Regions from separate parts of the Pseudonocardia sp. HH130629-09 genome, predicted to be linked through region 3. Evidence: riboswitches for the same ligand, from Rfam matches in the RefSeq annotation. Region 3 holds a riboswitch; each other region holds the start of a gene.
The links. A riboswitch is a leader RNA that binds a small molecule or an ion and turns the genes downstream of it on or off. The one in region 3 is predicted to bind cobalamin.
Positions count from the first base shown of each region.

Region 1: another riboswitch for cobalamin. It lies ahead of metE (5-methyltetrahydropteroyltriglutamate--homocysteine S-methyltransferase); the one in region 3 lies ahead of XF36_RS07925 (hypothetical protein).
Region 2: another riboswitch for cobalamin. It lies ahead of XF36_RS04425 (ribonucleoside-diphosphate reductase subunit alpha); the one in region 3 lies ahead of XF36_RS07925 (hypothetical protein).
Region 4: another riboswitch for cobalamin. It lies ahead of XF36_RS00015 (ribonucleoside-diphosphate reductase subunit alpha); the one in region 3 lies ahead of XF36_RS07925 (hypothetical protein).

Region 1 covers NZ_CP011868.1:922,407-926,610, reverse strand. Annotated here, with positions in the region: gene metE (5-methyltetrahydropteroyltriglutamate--homocysteine S-methyltransferase) at 1-1,839, opposite strand, end outside; cobalamin riboswitch at 1,966-2,182, opposite strand; gene XF36_RS04390 (hypothetical protein) at 2,425-2,697, opposite strand; gene XF36_RS04385 (hypothetical protein) at 2,762-3,295, opposite strand; gene XF36_RS04380 (hypothetical protein) at 3,615-3,941, shown strand; gene XF36_RS31275 (hypothetical protein) at 4,019-4,204, shown strand, end outside.
Region 2 covers NZ_CP011868.1:932,665-936,868, reverse strand. Annotated here, with positions in the region: gene XF36_RS04435 (IS1380 family transposase) at 1-1,100, shown strand, start outside; gene XF36_RS04430 (amidohydrolase family protein) at 1,357-2,181, shown strand; cobalamin riboswitch at 2,253-2,459, shown strand; gene XF36_RS04425 (ribonucleoside-diphosphate reductase subunit alpha) at 2,574-4,204, shown strand, end outside.
Region 3 covers NZ_CP011868.1:1,746,671-1,750,874, reverse strand. Annotated here, with positions in the region: gene XF36_RS07935 (4'-phosphopantetheinyl transferase family protein) at 1-488, shown strand, start outside; gene XF36_RS07930 (DNA polymerase IV) at 535-2,001, shown strand; gene XF36_RS07925 (hypothetical protein) at 2,024-2,401, opposite strand; cobalamin riboswitch at 2,437-2,624, opposite strand; gene XF36_RS07920 (chloride channel protein) at 2,622-3,653, opposite strand; gene XF36_RS35140 (chloride channel protein) at 3,632-4,060, opposite strand; gene XF36_RS07910 (MarR family winged helix-turn-helix transcriptional regulator) at 4,057-4,204, opposite strand, start outside.
Region 4 covers NZ_CP011868.1:3,226-7,429, forward strand. Annotated here, with positions in the region: partial or broken gene XF36_RS00015 (ribonucleoside-diphosphate reductase subunit alpha) at 1-1,923, opposite strand, end outside; cobalamin riboswitch at 2,055-2,257, opposite strand; gene XF36_RS00020 (class I SAM-dependent methyltransferase) at 2,427-3,173, shown strand; gene XF36_RS00025 (hypothetical protein) at 3,177-3,563, opposite strand; gene XF36_RS00030 (ABC transporter ATP-binding protein) at 3,666-4,204, opposite strand, start outside.

The DNA of each region.
Region 1 (4,204 bases), 820 kb from region 3:
CAGCGGGAGCAGCTCGCGCAGCGCCGGCTCGTCGACCTGGACGATGCGGATCCCGGCCGCCTCGAGGTCGGTGACCTCGTCGCGCAGCGCGAGCCCAACCTGGCGCGCCGTGGCGTCGATCGGCTGGTCGTCGCGCACGAACGACCAGGCCAGGATCGTCACCGGCCCGGTCAGCATGCCCTTGACCGGCTTCGACGACAGCGACTGCGCGTACCGCGCCCACTCGACCGTGATCGGACGCGGCCGCGAGACGTCGGCGTACAGGATCGGCGGGCGCACGCAACGCGAGCCGTAGGACTGCACCCAGCCCAGCTCCGTCGTCGCGAAGCCGTCCAGGTTCTCCGCGAAGTACTGCACCATGTCGTTGCGCTCCGGCTCGCCGTGCACGAGCACGTCCAGGCCGATGCTCTCCTGGAGCTCGATCACACGCGTGATCTCGGCGCGCATACGCGCCTCGTACTCGGCGTCGTCGATCTCCCCCGAGCGGTGAGCCGCGCGGTCCTTCCGGATCTCCGCGGTCTGCGGGAACGAGCCGATCGTCGTGGTCGGGACCTCCGGCAGGCCGAGAGCGTCGCGCTGTTCCTTCGCGCGCACGTCGGCGGCTCCGCGCCGGTAGTGGTCGGACCCGAGCTCGCCCAGCCGCGCGCGCACCGCGTCGTCACGGCCGGAGGTCTCCCGCACCCGTTCCCGGAGTGCGGCCGCGGCGTCGAACTCCGCGGCGACCGACTCGCGGCCGTCCGCCAGCGCCCGACCGATCAGCACGACCTCGTCGACCTTCTGGCGCGCGAACGCCAGCCGGTCGGTCACCTCGGAGGGCAGCGCCGTCTCGACGGCCAGGTCGTAGGGCACGTGCAGCAGCGAGCAGGACGTCGAGACCCCCACCCGGCCCGCGACGCCGGTCAGGCGCTGTGCTTTCGCCAGCGCGGCGTCGAGGTCCGTGCGCCAGACGTTGCGTCCGTCCACGACGCCGGCGAGGACGAGCTTGCGGTCCAGGCCCTCGACCTTCTCGATGCCGTCGAGATCCGCGGCGCCGGCAACCAGGTCCAGCGCGATGCCGTCGACCCCCGTGCGCGCGAGCACCGGCAGCGCGCCACCGAGCCGTCCGAAGTAGCTCGCGACGAGGATCCGCGGACGGCGCTTCAGGGCGGCCAGGCGGTCGTAGGCGGTCCGCAGTGCGTCGACCTCGGCATTCGAGCGGTCGGCGGCGAACGCCGGCTCGTCGAGCTGGACCCATCCGGCGCCGGCCTCGGCGAGCTCGAGCAGCAGGTCCGCGTAGACCTCGACGAGCGGACCCAGCAGGTCCAGCGGAGTGAACCCCTCCGGCGCGCCGTCCGCCGCCTTGGACAGCAGCAGCAGCGTCACCGGACCGACCAGCACAGGGCGGGTCGTCACGCCCTGGCGCTGCGCCTCGCGGAAGTCTTCGATGACCTTTGTGCTGCGGGGGGCCAGCGCGGTGTCCGGGCCGAGCTCGGGGACGAGGTAGTGGTAGTTCGTGTCGAACCACTTCGTCATCTCGCACGCCGGGGCACCCTCGACGCCGCGGGCCATCGCGAACATCCGCCGGATCGGGTCCTCGATGCCGGCGAACCGCTCCGGCACGGCGTCCACGGCCAGCGCGGTGTCCAGGACGTGGTCGTAGTAGGAGAACGTGTTGCCCGGTACCGAGCCGAGACCGGCACCGTCCAACTCCCCCCAGGTGTCCCGGCGAATCCGGGCGGCCGTGTCCCGCAGCGCCGCCTCGTCGCTGCGACCGGCCCAGAACGCCTCGGTCGCACGCTTGAGCTCCCGGCGCGGACCGATCCGCGGATAGCCCAGCACAGTGGTGGTCGAACTCGTCACAGCTCTTCTCCTCGCGAGCGGTGGAGGATCCGCAGGGTGCGCGAGGAGGTGCGACGGCGTCCGAGCAGACGGGTGCCCGTGCGTCCGCTCGACCCTCCCTCGGGGCCACGGATCCGCGCACACCGGACGGCGCACGCACCGTCGGCAGGTCTTCGGACTCGTGGACGCCGATCTCGTACCTACTGGCCGTCGCTTCCCAGGAGCGGGTGCTCCCAGTGCTCTCGTGACGGCGGTCGTTCCCACTCACCGCTGCGGGGCAGTCCCGGACTCGCACCGGGTTCCCTCTTGCCCCGCCCGCTCCCCGTCACCGGGCCGCGGGCGGACCGTCGGCATCATCGAGCCTAGATCGAACCAGCCCAGACTGCAGCATCGGACTGCGAGCATGAACAGTCGTTCAGGCGATCGACCGGACGGCCAAGCTGAAGGTCGTCGTGAACGTGGCCCGCTCCGACCGTTCGAGGCTCGGCGAAGGTGCAGGTCGGCGTCAGGCGCCGGTCACCTCCGGGATGTGCAGGTTGCCACCTCAAATCGTGCGTACAGCCTTCTATCGCAATGTGGCCATTTCGCCTTGATCCCGAGCAACGGTCACCAACCTGCCGGGGCGTCACGGTCGTCCGGGACCGCAGCGTCGAGCCCGGATACATCGAGCCGGCCGTCCGGATGCATTCCCGGCCAGACCATCACCGGGACGTCGCCGACGTGCATCCGGTACTCCTGCCGGATCCCCTCAAGCTCGACCAGCGCCGTCAACGCATCAATCGCCTGCGTACGCGCCGTCGTCCCCGACGGCGCGTCACCGCCGGCCGTCCAGTCCACGTTCTCCACACCCGGCCGCAACACGCCCACCCGCCACTCCATACCCCGAGCATCGCGCGGATCGGCCCGGCCGCCCCAGCGGCCGGGCCGATCCATCCACAAACGGTCACTCCAGGTCCGGACTGTCCACAGCCAACAGATTCGCCGCCGACCGCCACCCGTTGAGCATCGCCGTGTACGCCGTCGCGTCGCACAGGTCCCAAGTAATCGGGCCGAGCTGCATCCGAAGCATCGTCGGCAACTCCGCACCCGGACGGGTCTCGTTCAGCGACGCGATCACTTTCGGCGCGCCGCCGAGCTGCACCATCGCCGCGACCGACCACGGTCCGGTCGCCATCACCCCACGACGGCGCCCGGCCAGGAACGGGGTCAGCGACCGCGCCAGCGGCGCCGCCTCGGTCCACGCCTGCTCGACCAGCCGCGCGGTGTAGTGGGTGCGCAGATACACCAGCACCATCCCGAGCGAGAGACCCAGCTGGCGTTCCGTGGTGCCGGAGTTGCGCAGGTCCAGCCGGACCGGCACCCGACCGGCGACCCGCACCGAGAACCCCATCACCTGCGCGGCACCGCCGCGGCGCTCCTCGAGGTCCTGCTCGACCGCGATCCGAGCCTGCTGGGCGGTGTTCTGTCGGCCGGTCATGGTGGCCTCCCGATGATCGTCGGGCCTGTCGGCCCGGGAACCCCTTGCGGGTGGCGGGGCGCTGTACCCCGCTGCCCGTCAGGGCGACCCGGCACGGCCGGCGAGGCTCGCGGTCCACGGGCAGGCCGAAGGCCTGTCGCGTAGCGACGCGAAGCGCCCTTGATCGGGAGACCGGCCGTGGCAAGCCACCGGGCCGTCAGGCCACGCCGCAGGCGTTCCTCCCGATCACTTGGCCGCGCGGCCGTGAGCGCCTACGGTCGATCGCTGATCCCGCTCCCCCGGGCTCGCATCCGCACGCGCATGTCATGGGGAGCCTTTGATGAGCGAGATGGGCCAGTTCCGGCCGCCGCCCCCTCCGCTGGAAAAGCCGATCTGGGTCGACTTCGACATGCTCTACGGCCCGGCTCGCGACGAGGTCGCGGCGGTTCCGGCCGGGTCGATCCGTGAACGGATGCATCACAGTCTGCATCTGACCGGACGCGTTCCCGGCACGCTGCGCGGCTGGGTCCGTTCCATCGACGGCCGCTGGCTCGGGTTGTGCGACTTCGTCATCCCGTCGATCGACGGTGCACAGGTCGTTCGACAGGAGGGTGTCGCGGTTCCAGCAGCGGCGCTCGCTCCTCGCACGTTGCCGCCGATGAGATAGGCGTCCATCGACAGGAAGGGAACTCGACCCGGATCGTTCAGTGGTGATCTGTCGGTCCGGCGTGTCACTCTTCTGCCATGACGGCGGCGACCGTTGAGCAGGTCGAGCAGATTCCCCGAGGGAATCTGCGGGTGCCGCGCGCGGACTTCGCATCGGTCTGGGCAACGGCGGCGCGGCTCAACGCCGCAGGCTCGGAGGTCAAGGGCCCGGACTGGTACGCGGGCGGAGTGGCCGCGACGTGTCAGTGGCTGGCCCGCGCGATG
Region 2 (4,204 bases), 810 kb from region 3:
GTGACGTGCACACCACCGCGCTGGACCTGCTCGCCCAGGTCGACCCGGACCGGGCCGAGCAGCTGACGGCGGACGTGACGATCGATCTGGACACCACCGATGTCGAGGTTTACGGCCGGCTCAAGCAGGGCGTGGCGTTCAACCACCAAGGCCAGCGGGTCGCCCGCCCGCACGTCGCGACCTGGGCCGACACCGCGGTGGTGCTGGCCGCTGACCTCGGTTCGGGCCGGGATGACCCCCGCGCCACCAGCGCCGAGCTGTTCTACCGGGCGCTGGCCGCGCTCCCCGCGCAGGCGCGGGCGGGGCGAGTCCGCGTGCGTGCGGACGCGGGCTACTTCGCCGGGCAGCTCGCCCGCGCAGCCCTGTTCGTCGGCGTGGAGTTCGCCATCGGCGCCCGACGCATCGCGCCGCTGTGGCGCATCCTCGACGGCGTCGCGGCCGACGGGTGGACCGACGCGATCGACATGACCGGCGCGCAGGTCGCGGTGGCCGACTATTGCCCGAACTGGTGGCCCGCAGCGACCCAGCTGCTGATCCGTCGGGTCCGGCTCGACCTGGACCACGGCCAGGTCTCCGGTGACCCGCGAGCGCGGCGCCGACGCACCCTGCACCCCGCCCAGCGGGCGCTCCCGCTCGACGACCTCGCTACGGTGGCCAAGGTCGACGGGGTGTTCGCCTACTCGTTCATCGTGACCAACCTCGACGTCTCCACACCTGCCGCAGCCGCGCAGGCCGAGTACTGGTACCGCCACCGCACGAAGGTGGAGAACCTGTTCCGCGACACCAAGCACGGCGCCGCGCTGCGCCACCTCCCCTCCGGACACCTCGCGGTGAACCGAGCCTGGATGTGGGGCGCACTCCTGGCCGCCACCACCAGCGGGTGGCTGCACCACCTCACCGCCCGCACCCGCGACGGGCGCCTGGTCGGGCACGGCGTCCGCGGCGGCCAGGCCATGATCGCCACCCTGCGCCGGCGGCTGATCACCATCCCCGCCCGCCTCGTGCGCCACGCCCGCGGCCTCACCCTGCGCCTACCACCCGGCGAGCACCTACTCGCCGAGGTCCTCGCCCGCGTCCGCGCCCTGCCCGCTCCGTCCTGACCCGGCCGCACCGGCCCCGACCAGCACAGGAACCCGCCACCCGAGGCGACACTCGGGCCGCCCGCTTGCCCACCACCCAACTCCCGACCCAAGCAACATCAACTTTGGCCGACCAAGATCAGCTCATAGCCTACTCGCGGATTCGGGTCTGACCACAGCTGCACAGGTCACCGGCTCGCCAGCTCGGCGTCTGCACCCACACAACCAGGCCCCTGAGCTGCCGGAACGGCAGGTTGAAAAAGGCTCACTATGAGATATGAGCGCGAGCCCCCATGACGCCCACCGCCACCTCGGAGTCCTCCCGTCGTACCCGTTCTACGGCGGGCCGCCGGTCAACCCCGACATCTCCGCTCGGGCAACCGTCCGGATGCTGCAGGACGACCTCGACGCGGAGGGCACCGAGCTCGCACTCGCCATCCCGAACTACGGGGTCCCGGACGCGTCGGCATCGTTCGCCCTGAACGAGCTCTGCCTGGAGGCCGCAGCCACCGACGAGCGGATCCGCGCCGGGATCTGGGCCTCACCGCGGCCGCAGGACGCCGAGATGACGACGTCCGCGCTCGCGCTCGCCCGCGAACCCGGCGTGAAGGCAATCAAGATCAGCTTCCTGCTCGGTGGCCGGGCGTCCGACGAGGCCTGCCGGCCGCAGCTGGACCAGATCTTCGCGACCGCCCGCGAGCTCGACCTCACGGTGCACGTCCACACCTCGCCCGGCGGCGCGTCCGACGTGGACGAGATCGGCAACCTCGTGGACTGGTACGCCGACGACGTGCGCCTGCACCTCGTGCATCTCGGCGGTGGGATGAGCGGGCACATCAAGCTGATCGGCAGCCGGTTCTTCGACTGGATCGAGGCGGGGAAGAAGGTCTACACGGACACGAGCTGGGCGATCGGCTTCGCACCGCGCTGGATGGCCGCCGAGATCGAGCGGCGTGGCATCGGCGCCGACCGCCTGCTGTTCGCCAGTGACGAGCCGTGGGGCGACCGGGCGGGCGAGCTCGCGCGGATGACGGCGGCGACCGGCGACGGCGAGCTCGCGCGTACGGTTCTGCGGGGCAACGCCGAGGCTCTCTACGGCTGAGGTCCTTGGTGCTCACTGCAGGTGACACGCCCGAGGTGTAGGGGTATCGAATGCGCACCTGCCCCAGATGTAGTGTCCGCTGCGCTGGTGGTTCACCGGTCCGCACGGGCCGGTGAGGCAAGAGGGAACCCGGTGCGAGTCCGGGACTGCCCCGCAGCGGTGAGTGGGAACGACCGCCGTCACAGGCACTGGGAGCACACGCTCCTGGGAAGCGACGGCCAGTAGGAACGAGTACGGCGCCCGCGAGTCCGAAGACCTGCCACCGGTGCGCGCACCGTCGGTGCGCGCCGCTCCGGGGCCCCGAGGGAGGGCACCAGGGCCGGTCGCGCCCGCGTGTCCGCCCATCCTCCCCACCGGTCGTGGAGCGACGGTGACTCGCGAGGAGAGGGTCCGTGACCGCTACCACCGCTCCCCCAGCCTTACCCGAATCGATATCCCGGGCGACGCTGCGGGTGATCCGCCGCGACGGCTCCGAGACGGAGTTCGACGCGTCGAAGATCTCACTGGCCATGTCCAAGGCGTTCCTGGCCGAGGACGCCACCATGAGCTCGTCGCGGCTGCGCCACCTGGTCGGCGAGCTGACCGACCAGGTCGTCGCGGCACTGGGACGGCACCCGACGCCGGCCGTGCACGTCGAGCAGATCCAGGACCAGGTCGAGCTGGCGCTGATGCGCGGCGAGCACCACAAGGTCGCACGCTCCTATGTGCTCTACCGCGACGAGCACGCCCGGGCCCGCGGCGAGGGTGGGGAAGCCCCCGCCGCATCGGCCGCCACCGTGCACGTCACCCAGCCGGACGGCACGCGCGTCCAACTGGACCGCGGTCGCGTCCGGACCGTGCTCGACGAGGCCGTCACCGGCATCGCCGACGTCTCCGCCGACCCGGTCCTCGACGAGCTCGACCGCACGGTCTACGACGGCATCACCGCCGACGAGGTGGCCCAGGCACTCGTGATGGCGGCGCGCACGCTCGTCGAGCGCGAACCCGACTACTCGCTGGTCGCCTCCCGGCTGCTGATGGACCGGTTGCGCGCCGAGGCCGTGTCACACCTCGCCGGCACCGGGCAGGCCCCGGACCAGGCAACGATGGCAGATCGGTACCCGTCCTACTTCCGGGACTACCTGAGGCACGCGATCGCGACCGGTCTCGTCGACCCGGAGCTCGCCACGTTCGACCTGGATCGGGTCAGCGCGGCGCTGCGCCCGGAGCGTGATCTGCAGATCGGCTTCCTCGGCCTGCAGACGCTCTACGACCGCTACTTCCTACACGAGCGCGGCACCCGCTTCGAGCTACCGCAGGCGTTCTTCCTGCGCGTCGCGATGGGCCTCGCGGCCCGCGAGATCGACCGCGAGGCCCGGGCGGTCGAGTTCTACGAGCTGCTGTCCTCGTTCGATTTCATGGCGTCGACGCCGACGCTGTTCAACTCGGGGACGACGCGACCGCAGCTCTCGTCGTGTTTCCTCACCACCGTCGACGACGACCTGAACTCGATCTTCCAGGGCTACCGGAACAACGCGCTGCTGGCCAAGTACTCGGGCGGGCTGGGCAACGACTGGACCCCGGTCCGCGGGCTCGGCGCGCACATCCGCGGCACGAACGGCGTCTCCCAGGGCGTCGTCCCGTTCCTCAAGATCGCCGGCGACACCGCCGTCGCGGTCAACCAGGGCGGCAAGCGCAAGGGCGCGGCCTGCGCATACCTGGAGACGTGGCACGTCGACGTCGAGGAGTTCCTCGACCTGCGCAAGAACACCGGCGACGACCGGCGCCGCACCCACGACATGAACACCGCGAACTGGGTGCCGGACGAGTTCCTCCGCCGCGTCGAGGCCGACGAGAGCTGGACGCTGTTCTCCCCGGACGAGGTGCCGGACCTGCACGACCTCTACGGGAACGCGTTCGCGGCCCGCTACAACGAGTACGAGGCGGCCGCCGGGCGCGGCGAGATCGCGGTGCACCGGACGGTGCGGGCGGTCGATCTGTGGCGGCGAATGCTGACCATGCTGTTCGAGACCGGACACCCCTG
Region 3 (4,204 bases):
GGGAGCCGCACGGCAAGCCCCGCCTGGCCGGGCGCGGCGACGACCCCGGCTTCTCCCTCACCCACTCCGGCGCGCTGGTCGGTGTCGCGGTCGGGACCGGGCCGGTCGGCGTCGACGTCGAGGCGCACCGCCCCCTGTCCGGCCTCGACGGCCTGGTCCGGCACGCCCTGTCCCCCGCCGAGCTCGCCGCGGGGACGCCCGACGGGACCGGCTTCCTGGTCACCTGGACCCGGAAGGAGGCGCTGCTCAAGGCCACCGGCGAGGGCCTGTCGAGCCCGATGGACGCGATCACCCTGTCCCCGCCGCACAGCCCGGCCCGGGTGCTGGACTGGACCGGCACCGCCGGGAGCTGGTGGGTCACCGACGTCCCCACCGGCCTCGACGACCACCCGGGCGCCGTCGCCGGGGCGGGACCGGTGGCCCCGGCCGTCACCGTCGCCGACGGCGACGCGATCCTGTCGGTGCGCCGGGGCACGATGCACGGGTGATGATGGAGTGACCGCGGCGGCCGACCGCTGGGTGCTGCACCTCGACATGGACGCGTTCTTCGCCTCCGTCGAGCAGCTCACCCGGCCCACCCTGGCCGACCGTCCGGTCCTCGTCGGCGGCGCGGGACCGCGCGGCGTCGTCGCGGGGGCGAGCTACCAGGCCCGGGTGTTCGGGGCCCGCTCGGCGATGCCGATGGGCCAGGCGCGGCGGCGCTGCCCGCACGCGACGGTCCTGCCGCCCCGGTTCTCCCTGTACAAAGCGCTGTCCGAGGAGGTCATGGCCGTCCTCGGCGAGTTCTCCCCCGTGCTGGAGCCGGTGTCGGTGGACGAGGCGTTCGTGGAGCCGCCCGACCTCGTGGGCGCCTCTCCCGACCAGGTGCGGGAGTGGGGCACCCGGCTGCGCGGCGCGGTGCACGACCGCACCGGGCTGCCCGCCTCGGTGGGCGCCGGGTCGGGCAAGCAGATCGCGAAGATCGCCTCCGAGCTGGCCAAGCCGGACGGGCTGCGGGTGATCGCCCACACCGAGCAGGCGGCCGTGCTCGACCCGCTGCCGGTGCGGTCGCTGTGGGGCATCGGTCCGGTCTCCGGCGAGGCGCTGCGGAAGATCGGGATCGAGACGATCGGGCAGCTCGCCGCGATGGACGCCCGCGAGGTCGCCGGGGTGCTGGGCAGCGCGATCGGGTCCGAGCTGCACCGTCTCGCCCGCGGCATCGACGACCGTCCGGTCGCCCCGCGCGGTGCCGCAAAGCAGATCAGCGCGGAGACGACCTTCGACGCCGACCTGACCGCGATGAGCGCGGTGCACACCGCGGTGGAGTCGATCTGCGTCGCCGTGCACCGACGGCTGGTCACCGACGGTCGGACCGCCCGCACCGTCACCGTGAAGGCACGGACCGGGGACTTCACCACCCACACCCGGTCGGAGACGACCCCGTTCGGCACCCGGGACCTGGCGACCCTGGTCGCGGTGGCGCGACGGCTGGCCGAGGGCGCGGTCGGCGAGGGCGGGGTGCGGCTGCTGGGCGTGTCGGTCTCCGGCTTCGGCGACGAGCCGCCGCTGGCCCTGTTCGACGCGGTGCCCTCGGAGAACGGTTGGACGACGGCCTCGGCCCTGGACCCCCCGCCCGCGGCCGACGCCCCGGCCGGCGCGGCGGGGGTGGCCGTGCTCGACGCACCACCGGACACCGACGCGACGACGAGGACGGGCGCGACCGCGGGGGCCGACAGTCCTGCGGGGGCCGGCGGTACCGCGGGGGCCGACGCGACCACGGGGGCCGGCGACGTGCCCGGCCAGGGCCGCCCCGACCGCGAACCCGACCCGGACCGGCCCTGGCGCGCCGGCGACGACGTCGCCCACCCCGAGCACGGCCACGGCTGGGTCCAGGGCGCCGGGCACGGGCGGGTCACCGTGCGCTTCGAGACCGCCTACACCGGGCCCGGCCGCACCCGCACGCTCGACGCCGCCGAGCCCGACCTCACCCGGGCCGACCCGCTGGGCAGCTGGCGGGCCTGAGCGCGCCGCCCCGCCGGCGGGCTCAGCCGATCAGCGGGCTGCGGTGCGGCGGCGCGACGCGGCTGCCCTCGGCGACCCGGGCCCGCAGCGCCGGGACGGTGCGTACCAGCCCGTCGAGGACCGCACCGAGCGCGGCATCGGCCGCGGGCTCGCCCCCGACCAGCAGCACCGCGCGGCCGGCGGGACCGGCGGCGGCCCAGGCCCCGATCCGGGCGACGGCGTCACACGGGGTGACCGGCTCGACCCGCCACGCCTCGGCGTAGAACAGGGCCGTCGACTCGGCCTGGGGGAAGGCGAAGACGGTTTCGGCGTCGGCCAGCAGGTCCGCGACGTGGGCACCCGAGCGGGGTGCGCCGTCGCCTGACGGATCGGTACCGAGCACCACCAGGTCGTGGCTCATCGCATGTCCTCCTCGAGGGTCCGCGCCCTCACCAGTGGGAATCCGCGACGACGGGCAGTGTCCTGGCTCCCGGATCCCCACGCCCTCCCCGGCCTTCCCACCCTCGCGGGCGGTGGCACCGGTGTGGGGAGGGCACTCCCCGGTGACAGTGGCGGGACCGCGCCGGATTCGCACCGGCTTCCTGTTCCGTCGTCGTCGGGGAGCCCATCACGCGACCGGGTCAGTGGTCAACCGTCCCCCGCCCCGCCCCCCCCCGCAGATGGTCGAGCAGGTCGTGTTCGGCGAGCGTCCCGAGCAGCGGCCCGTCCGGCTCCCGCACGGGCAGCGCGGCTCCCCGGTGCGCGGCGAGCACCCCGAGGACGTCGTGCACCGGGGCGACCGGGTCCAGCGCGGGCAGCTCCGGGCCGGACGGGGTGCCGTCGGCGGGACGCATCACGTGGGCGACGACGACCCGGCGAAGCGCCTCGTCGGTCGGGGTGTCGGCGGCGAGGTCGATCCCGCGTCGCAGCAGCTTGAGCGTGTAGGTGTTGTCCCGCGACACCAGGTTCGACAGGCCGGTGGCCAGGACGACGGCGGCCATCAGCGGCAGGATGAGGGCGTAGTCGCCGGTCAGCTCGAACACGATGAGCACCGCGGTGATCGGGGCGTGCGCTGCCCCCGCGAACACCGCCGCCATGCCGACCAGACCGAACGCGCCGGGGTGCAGGTCCAGCGCCGGGAACAGGGCCGCGGCGGCGTAGCCGAAGGCGGTCCCGGCGGTGCCACCGACGAACAGCGACGGCGCGAACACACCGCCGGACCCACCGACGCCGATGGTGAGGCTGGACGCGAGGATCCTCCCGACGACAAGCAGGAGCAGGAACCCGACGACGTACCGGCCACCGATCGCGGCCTCCAGTACGGGGTAGCCGACGCCGTACATCTGGGGCAGTGCCAGCAGCAGCGCGCCGAGCAGCAGCCCGCCGACGGCCGGGCGCAGCCACTCCGGGCCGCGCCAGACGGCGTCACAGGCGTCCTCGACGACGTAGAGGATCCGGGCGAAGGCCCAGCCCAGCAGCCCGGCGAGCAGCCCGAGCAGCGCGTAGAGCGGCAGCTGGGCGGGGCTGCCCAGGTCGAAGTGCGGCAGGGTCAGGATCGCGCGGCCGCCGGCGATCACCTCGGCGACGACGTTCGCGACCACCGAGCTGATCACCAGCACGCCGAACGCCACTGCGCCGAACGACCGCAGGATCAGCTCCAGGCCGAACACCACCCCGGAGATCGGGGCGTGCCGATGCAGATACCCGACGCGAGCGCCTTCACCGCGGCGACGGTGGCCGGGATCCGCCCGCCCCTGCGCGCGACGGCGAACATCACCTCGGGCACCCCGTGCCCGCGCGCCTCCGGGGCGAACCGCTGGACCAGTGGGCCGTACACCAGGCCGCCGAGCACCGGGGCGATCAGCAGGAACCACACGCCCAGCCCGGGCAGGTGCGGCGAGGCGACCCGGCCGGCGTCGGAGAAGTCCTCCCGCCCGGTGACCAGCCAGGTCACGCCGAGGATCAGCTCGTGGAACAGCACCGACCCGATGCCGGCGCCGATCCCGATGACGGTCGCCCGACCGACGAGCCCCGGCCGGGTGCCGACGAGCGCGCTGTGCAGCGCGCGGACCGCGGTCACCGCGCACCGCCCTCGGCGGGCACCGGCGCGACGGCCCAGTCGGTCTCGCCGACCTCGCCCGCGGCGTCGGCGAAGCGGCGCAGTGCGTCGCGGACCGCGGTGCGCTCGGCGGCGGGCAGCATCGCGAGCAGCCGGTGCATCTCG
Region 4 (4,204 bases), 1.7 Mb from region 3:
GACCGGGCGGTGGCGCAGGTTGGACCGGCGGGCCTCGGGGATCGTGTAGAAGTTGATGTCCACGACGTTGTCGAGCATCCGCACCGCGGTCGTCACCGTGCGGCGGAGCTTGTCCGCGTCGAGCCCGTCGCGCGTGACGTGCGCGGCGAGGTTCACCGAGCCGAGGTTGCAGACAGCGACCTCGCCCTCGTCGCCGGCGCGGGTGTTGAGGGTGATCTCGGTGCACAGGTTCGACGAGTGCACCACCCCCGCGTGCTGCTGCGGGCTGCGCAGGTTGCACGGGTCCTTGAACGTGATCCACGGGTGCCCGGTCTCGAACAGCATGGTCAGCATCCGCCGCCACAGCTCGACCGCGCGCACCGTGCGGTGCACCCGGATCTCGCCGCGTGCCGCGGCCGCCTCGTACTCGCGGTACCGCTGCGCGAACGCGGTGCCGTAGAGGTCGTGCAGGTCGGGCACCTCGTCCGGGGAGAACAGGGTCCACTCGGCGTCGGCCTGCACGCGGCGCAGGAACTCGTCGGGCACCCAGTTCGCGGTGTTCATGTCGTGGGTCCGGCGACGGTCGTCGCCGGTGTTCTTGCGCAGGTCGAGGAACTCCTCGATGTCGACGTGCCAGGTCTCCAGATAGGCACACGCCGCGCCCTTGCGCTTGCCGCCCTGGTTCACCGCGACGGCCGTGTCCCCGGCGATCTTGAGGAACGGCACCACCCCCTGGGAGACGCCGTTGGTGCCGCGGATGTGCGCGCCGAGGCCGCGGACCGGGGTCCAGTCGTTGCCGAGCCCGCCGGAGTACTTGGCCAGCAGCGCGTTGTTCCGGTAGCCGCCGAAGATCGACTCCAGGTCGTCGTCGACGGTGGTGAGGAAGCACGACGACAGCTGCGGCCGGGTGGTGCCGGAGTTGAACAGCGTCGGGGTCGAGGCCATGAAGTCGAAGCTCGACAGGACCTCGTAGAACTCGATCGCCCGGGCCTCGCGGTCGATCTCGCGCACCGCCAGTCCCATCGCGACCCGCAGGAAGAACGCCTGCGGCAGCTCGAAGCGCACGCCGCGCTCGTGCAGGAAGTAGCGGTCGTAGAGGGTCTGCATGCCGAGGAAGCCGATCTGCAGGTCACGGTCCGGGCGGATGGCGGCGGTGACCCGGTCCAGGTCGAAGGTCGCGAGCTCGGGGTCGACCAGGCCGATCGCGATGGCGTGGCGCAGGTAGTCCTTCGTGTAGGGCGCGTACCGCTCGGTCATCGTCGCGTGGTCCGGGGTCTCCCGGGTGCCCGCCAGGCGCGAGACGGCTTCGGCGCGGAGCCGGTCCAGCAGCAGCCGGGACGCCACCAGGGAGTACGCGGGCTCGCGCTCCACCAGGGTGCGGGCGGCCAGGACCAGGGCCTGGGCCAGCTCGTCGGCGGTGATGCCGTCGTAGACGGTGCGGTCCAGCTCGGCGAGCACCGGCTCCGGCGCGACGTCGGCGATGCCGTCGCACGCCTCGCCGAGCACCGCGGCGACCCGGTCACGGTCCAGCGGGGTCCGGCTGCCGTCGGGCCCGGTGACGTGCACGACCGGTGCGTCCGACGCGCGGTCCCCGCCGTCGCGTTCCCGGGCCCGTGCCTGCTGCTCGCGGTAGAGCACGTAGGAACGGGCGACCTTGTGGTGGCCGCCGCGCATCAGGGCGAGCTCGACCTGGTCCTGGATCTGCTCGACGTGCACGGCGTGCGCCGGGTGCCGGGTCAGCGCCGCGACGACCTGGTCGGTCAGCCCGGCCACGAGGTGGTGCAGCCGCGATGACGTCGCGCCCGAGTCCCCCTCGACCGCCAGGAACGCCTTGGTCGTCGCCACCGAGATCTTCGTGGCGTCGAACCCGGTCTCGGAGCCGTCGCGCCGGATGACGCGCAGGGTCGGGGGTGCTGTTGCCGGTGCAGCGGTGGAAGCCGTCACGGGCTCTCTCCTCGCGAGTCGCCGTCGCCTCCGGGGCGGGCGCGGTGCGAGGAGGCGGCGGGTCGGCGTGTCGTCGGCGGCCCACCGCACCCTGGCGCCGTCCCACGAGGCCCCGGAGCAGCGCGCACCGGTCGGTACGCGCACCGGTGGCAGGTCTTCGGACTCACGGGCGCACTGCTCACACCTACTGGCTGTCGCTTCCCGGGATCACTCCCAGTGCTGTTGACGGCGGTCGTTCCCGTTCACCGCTGCGGGGCAGTCCCGGATTCCCACCGGGTTCCCTCTTGCCTCACCGGCCCGTGCGGGCCGGTGAACCACCAGCGCTCCGGACACTACATCTGGTGCTTCAGTGCACGCGAGCCCCCTATCGGTTCCGGATTCGGCGCTCGCCGGGTCACGCACGGTGAACATCGCCGGGTCACCGGCCCGGCGGTCCCTTCCGCCCACCGGGCCACCCCGATACCGTCGGCCATACTGTTGCCATAGATGTGCAGGAGAGTGCGATGACCTTCGGAGCCGACCTCGACGCCGCGCACTGGCTGCGCCGGTGGGACGCCCAGCAGGAGCGCTACGTCCCCGACCGCGAGGAGCTGTTCGCGCTGGCGCTCGACGTCGTGGCCCGGCTCGCCGGCACGCCCGGACGGGTGCTCGACCTGGCCTGCGGGCCCGGGTCGTTCGCGGCCCGCGCGGCGGCGCGCTGGAGCGGGGCCGAGGTGGTCGGCGTCGACGTCGACCCGGTCATGCTGGAGCTGGCCCGGCGGACCACCGGTGAGCGCGTCCACTGGGTCGACGCCGACCTGTCGGGTCCGGGGTGGGTCGCGGCCGTCGGCGGGCCGTTCGACGCGGCCGTGTCGGCGACGGCGCTGCACTGGCTGCCGGAGACCGCGCTGCCCGACCTCGCGGCCCGGCTCGCCTCGGTGCTGCGCCCCGGCGGGGTGTTCGTCGACGTCGACACCCTGCTCGCCGATCCGGCCGCACCCCGGCTCGCCGCGCTCACCCTGGAGCTGCGGCACGAACGGACCGACCGCGGCCTGGTGACCGGCGAGGACTTCCGCACCTGGTGGGACGCCCTGGCGGACGAGCCCGGGCTGGACGGGCTGTTCGCCGAGCGCGCGCGGCGCTTCGCGGACCGGCCCACCGGTGGCTCGTCGCTGCGGGCCTGGGAGGACGCGCTGCGGGGCGCCGGGTTCGTCGAGGTGGCGACCCTGACCCAGGTGTTCGACCGGCGGACGCTGGTCGCGATCCGCTGACGCTCAACCGGCCGCGCGGCCCTCCTCGGAGGCGCGCAGCCCGGGGACGAACACGTGCGGGTCGAGGGCCGGTGGCCGCGGTGCAGCACCCGGCCCGCCCGCGCGGACCCATGCGGCGACGGCGTCGGTGGCCGTCGCGTCGAGCACGGCGCGCAGCCATACCGGCCGCGCCCCGGCGCGGCGGGCGCCCGGTGCCGGCGCCACCACCACGACGTCGGAGTCCGCGCACGGGCCCAGGCACTCGCTCGTCCGGAACCGGGCGTGCCCCGCCGCGCCGCCGGCGAGCCGGTCGAGCAGTGCGTCGTGGTGGGCGCGTTCGAGGTCCGGGTGCTTGCGGCCGGAGCCGCAGCAGCAGCCCCGGCAGACGGTGACGGCGGGGAGCGCGGACATGGCCCGACCCTACGTCACGACTGACGGACTGTTCAGGTGTCGGGGATGTCCGCGGCGACGACGAGGTACCCGGCGTTCGGTCGTACCGCCTCCCCGCGTCGCTCACCCCGTCGCGACCGGATCGGGTGTCGGGAGGACCCGGCCGTCGGCGACGGTCACCACCCGGTCCGCCGCGGACACCGCCACCGGATCGTGGCTCACGAGCACGACGGCGAGCCCGTCGCCGCACGCCCGGCGCAGCTCGGCCAGCACCAGCGCGCGGTGCTCGGCGTCGAGCGCCGAGGTCGCCTCGTCGGCGACCAGCACGGCGGGCCGCGCCAGCAGCGCCCGCGCCACCGACGCCCGCTGCAGCTGCCCGCCCGACAGCCCGCCCGGCCGCCGCGCCGCGACGTCCCGGGCCACCCCGAGCCGTGCCAGCAGGGCGGCGGCGTCGGCGTGCGCGCCGGCGCGGGACCGGCCGTGCAGCAGCACCCCCGGCCGCGCGACCTGGTCCAGCACCGGGCGGTGGTCGAGGAACGCCGACCGGCAGTCCTGGTGGACGTACTGCACCGGACGCCGGGTGCCGGCGCCGTCGACCCGCACCGTGCCCGCGGACGGCACCAGCCCGGCCAGCGCGCGCCCGAGCGTCGTCTTGCCCGCCC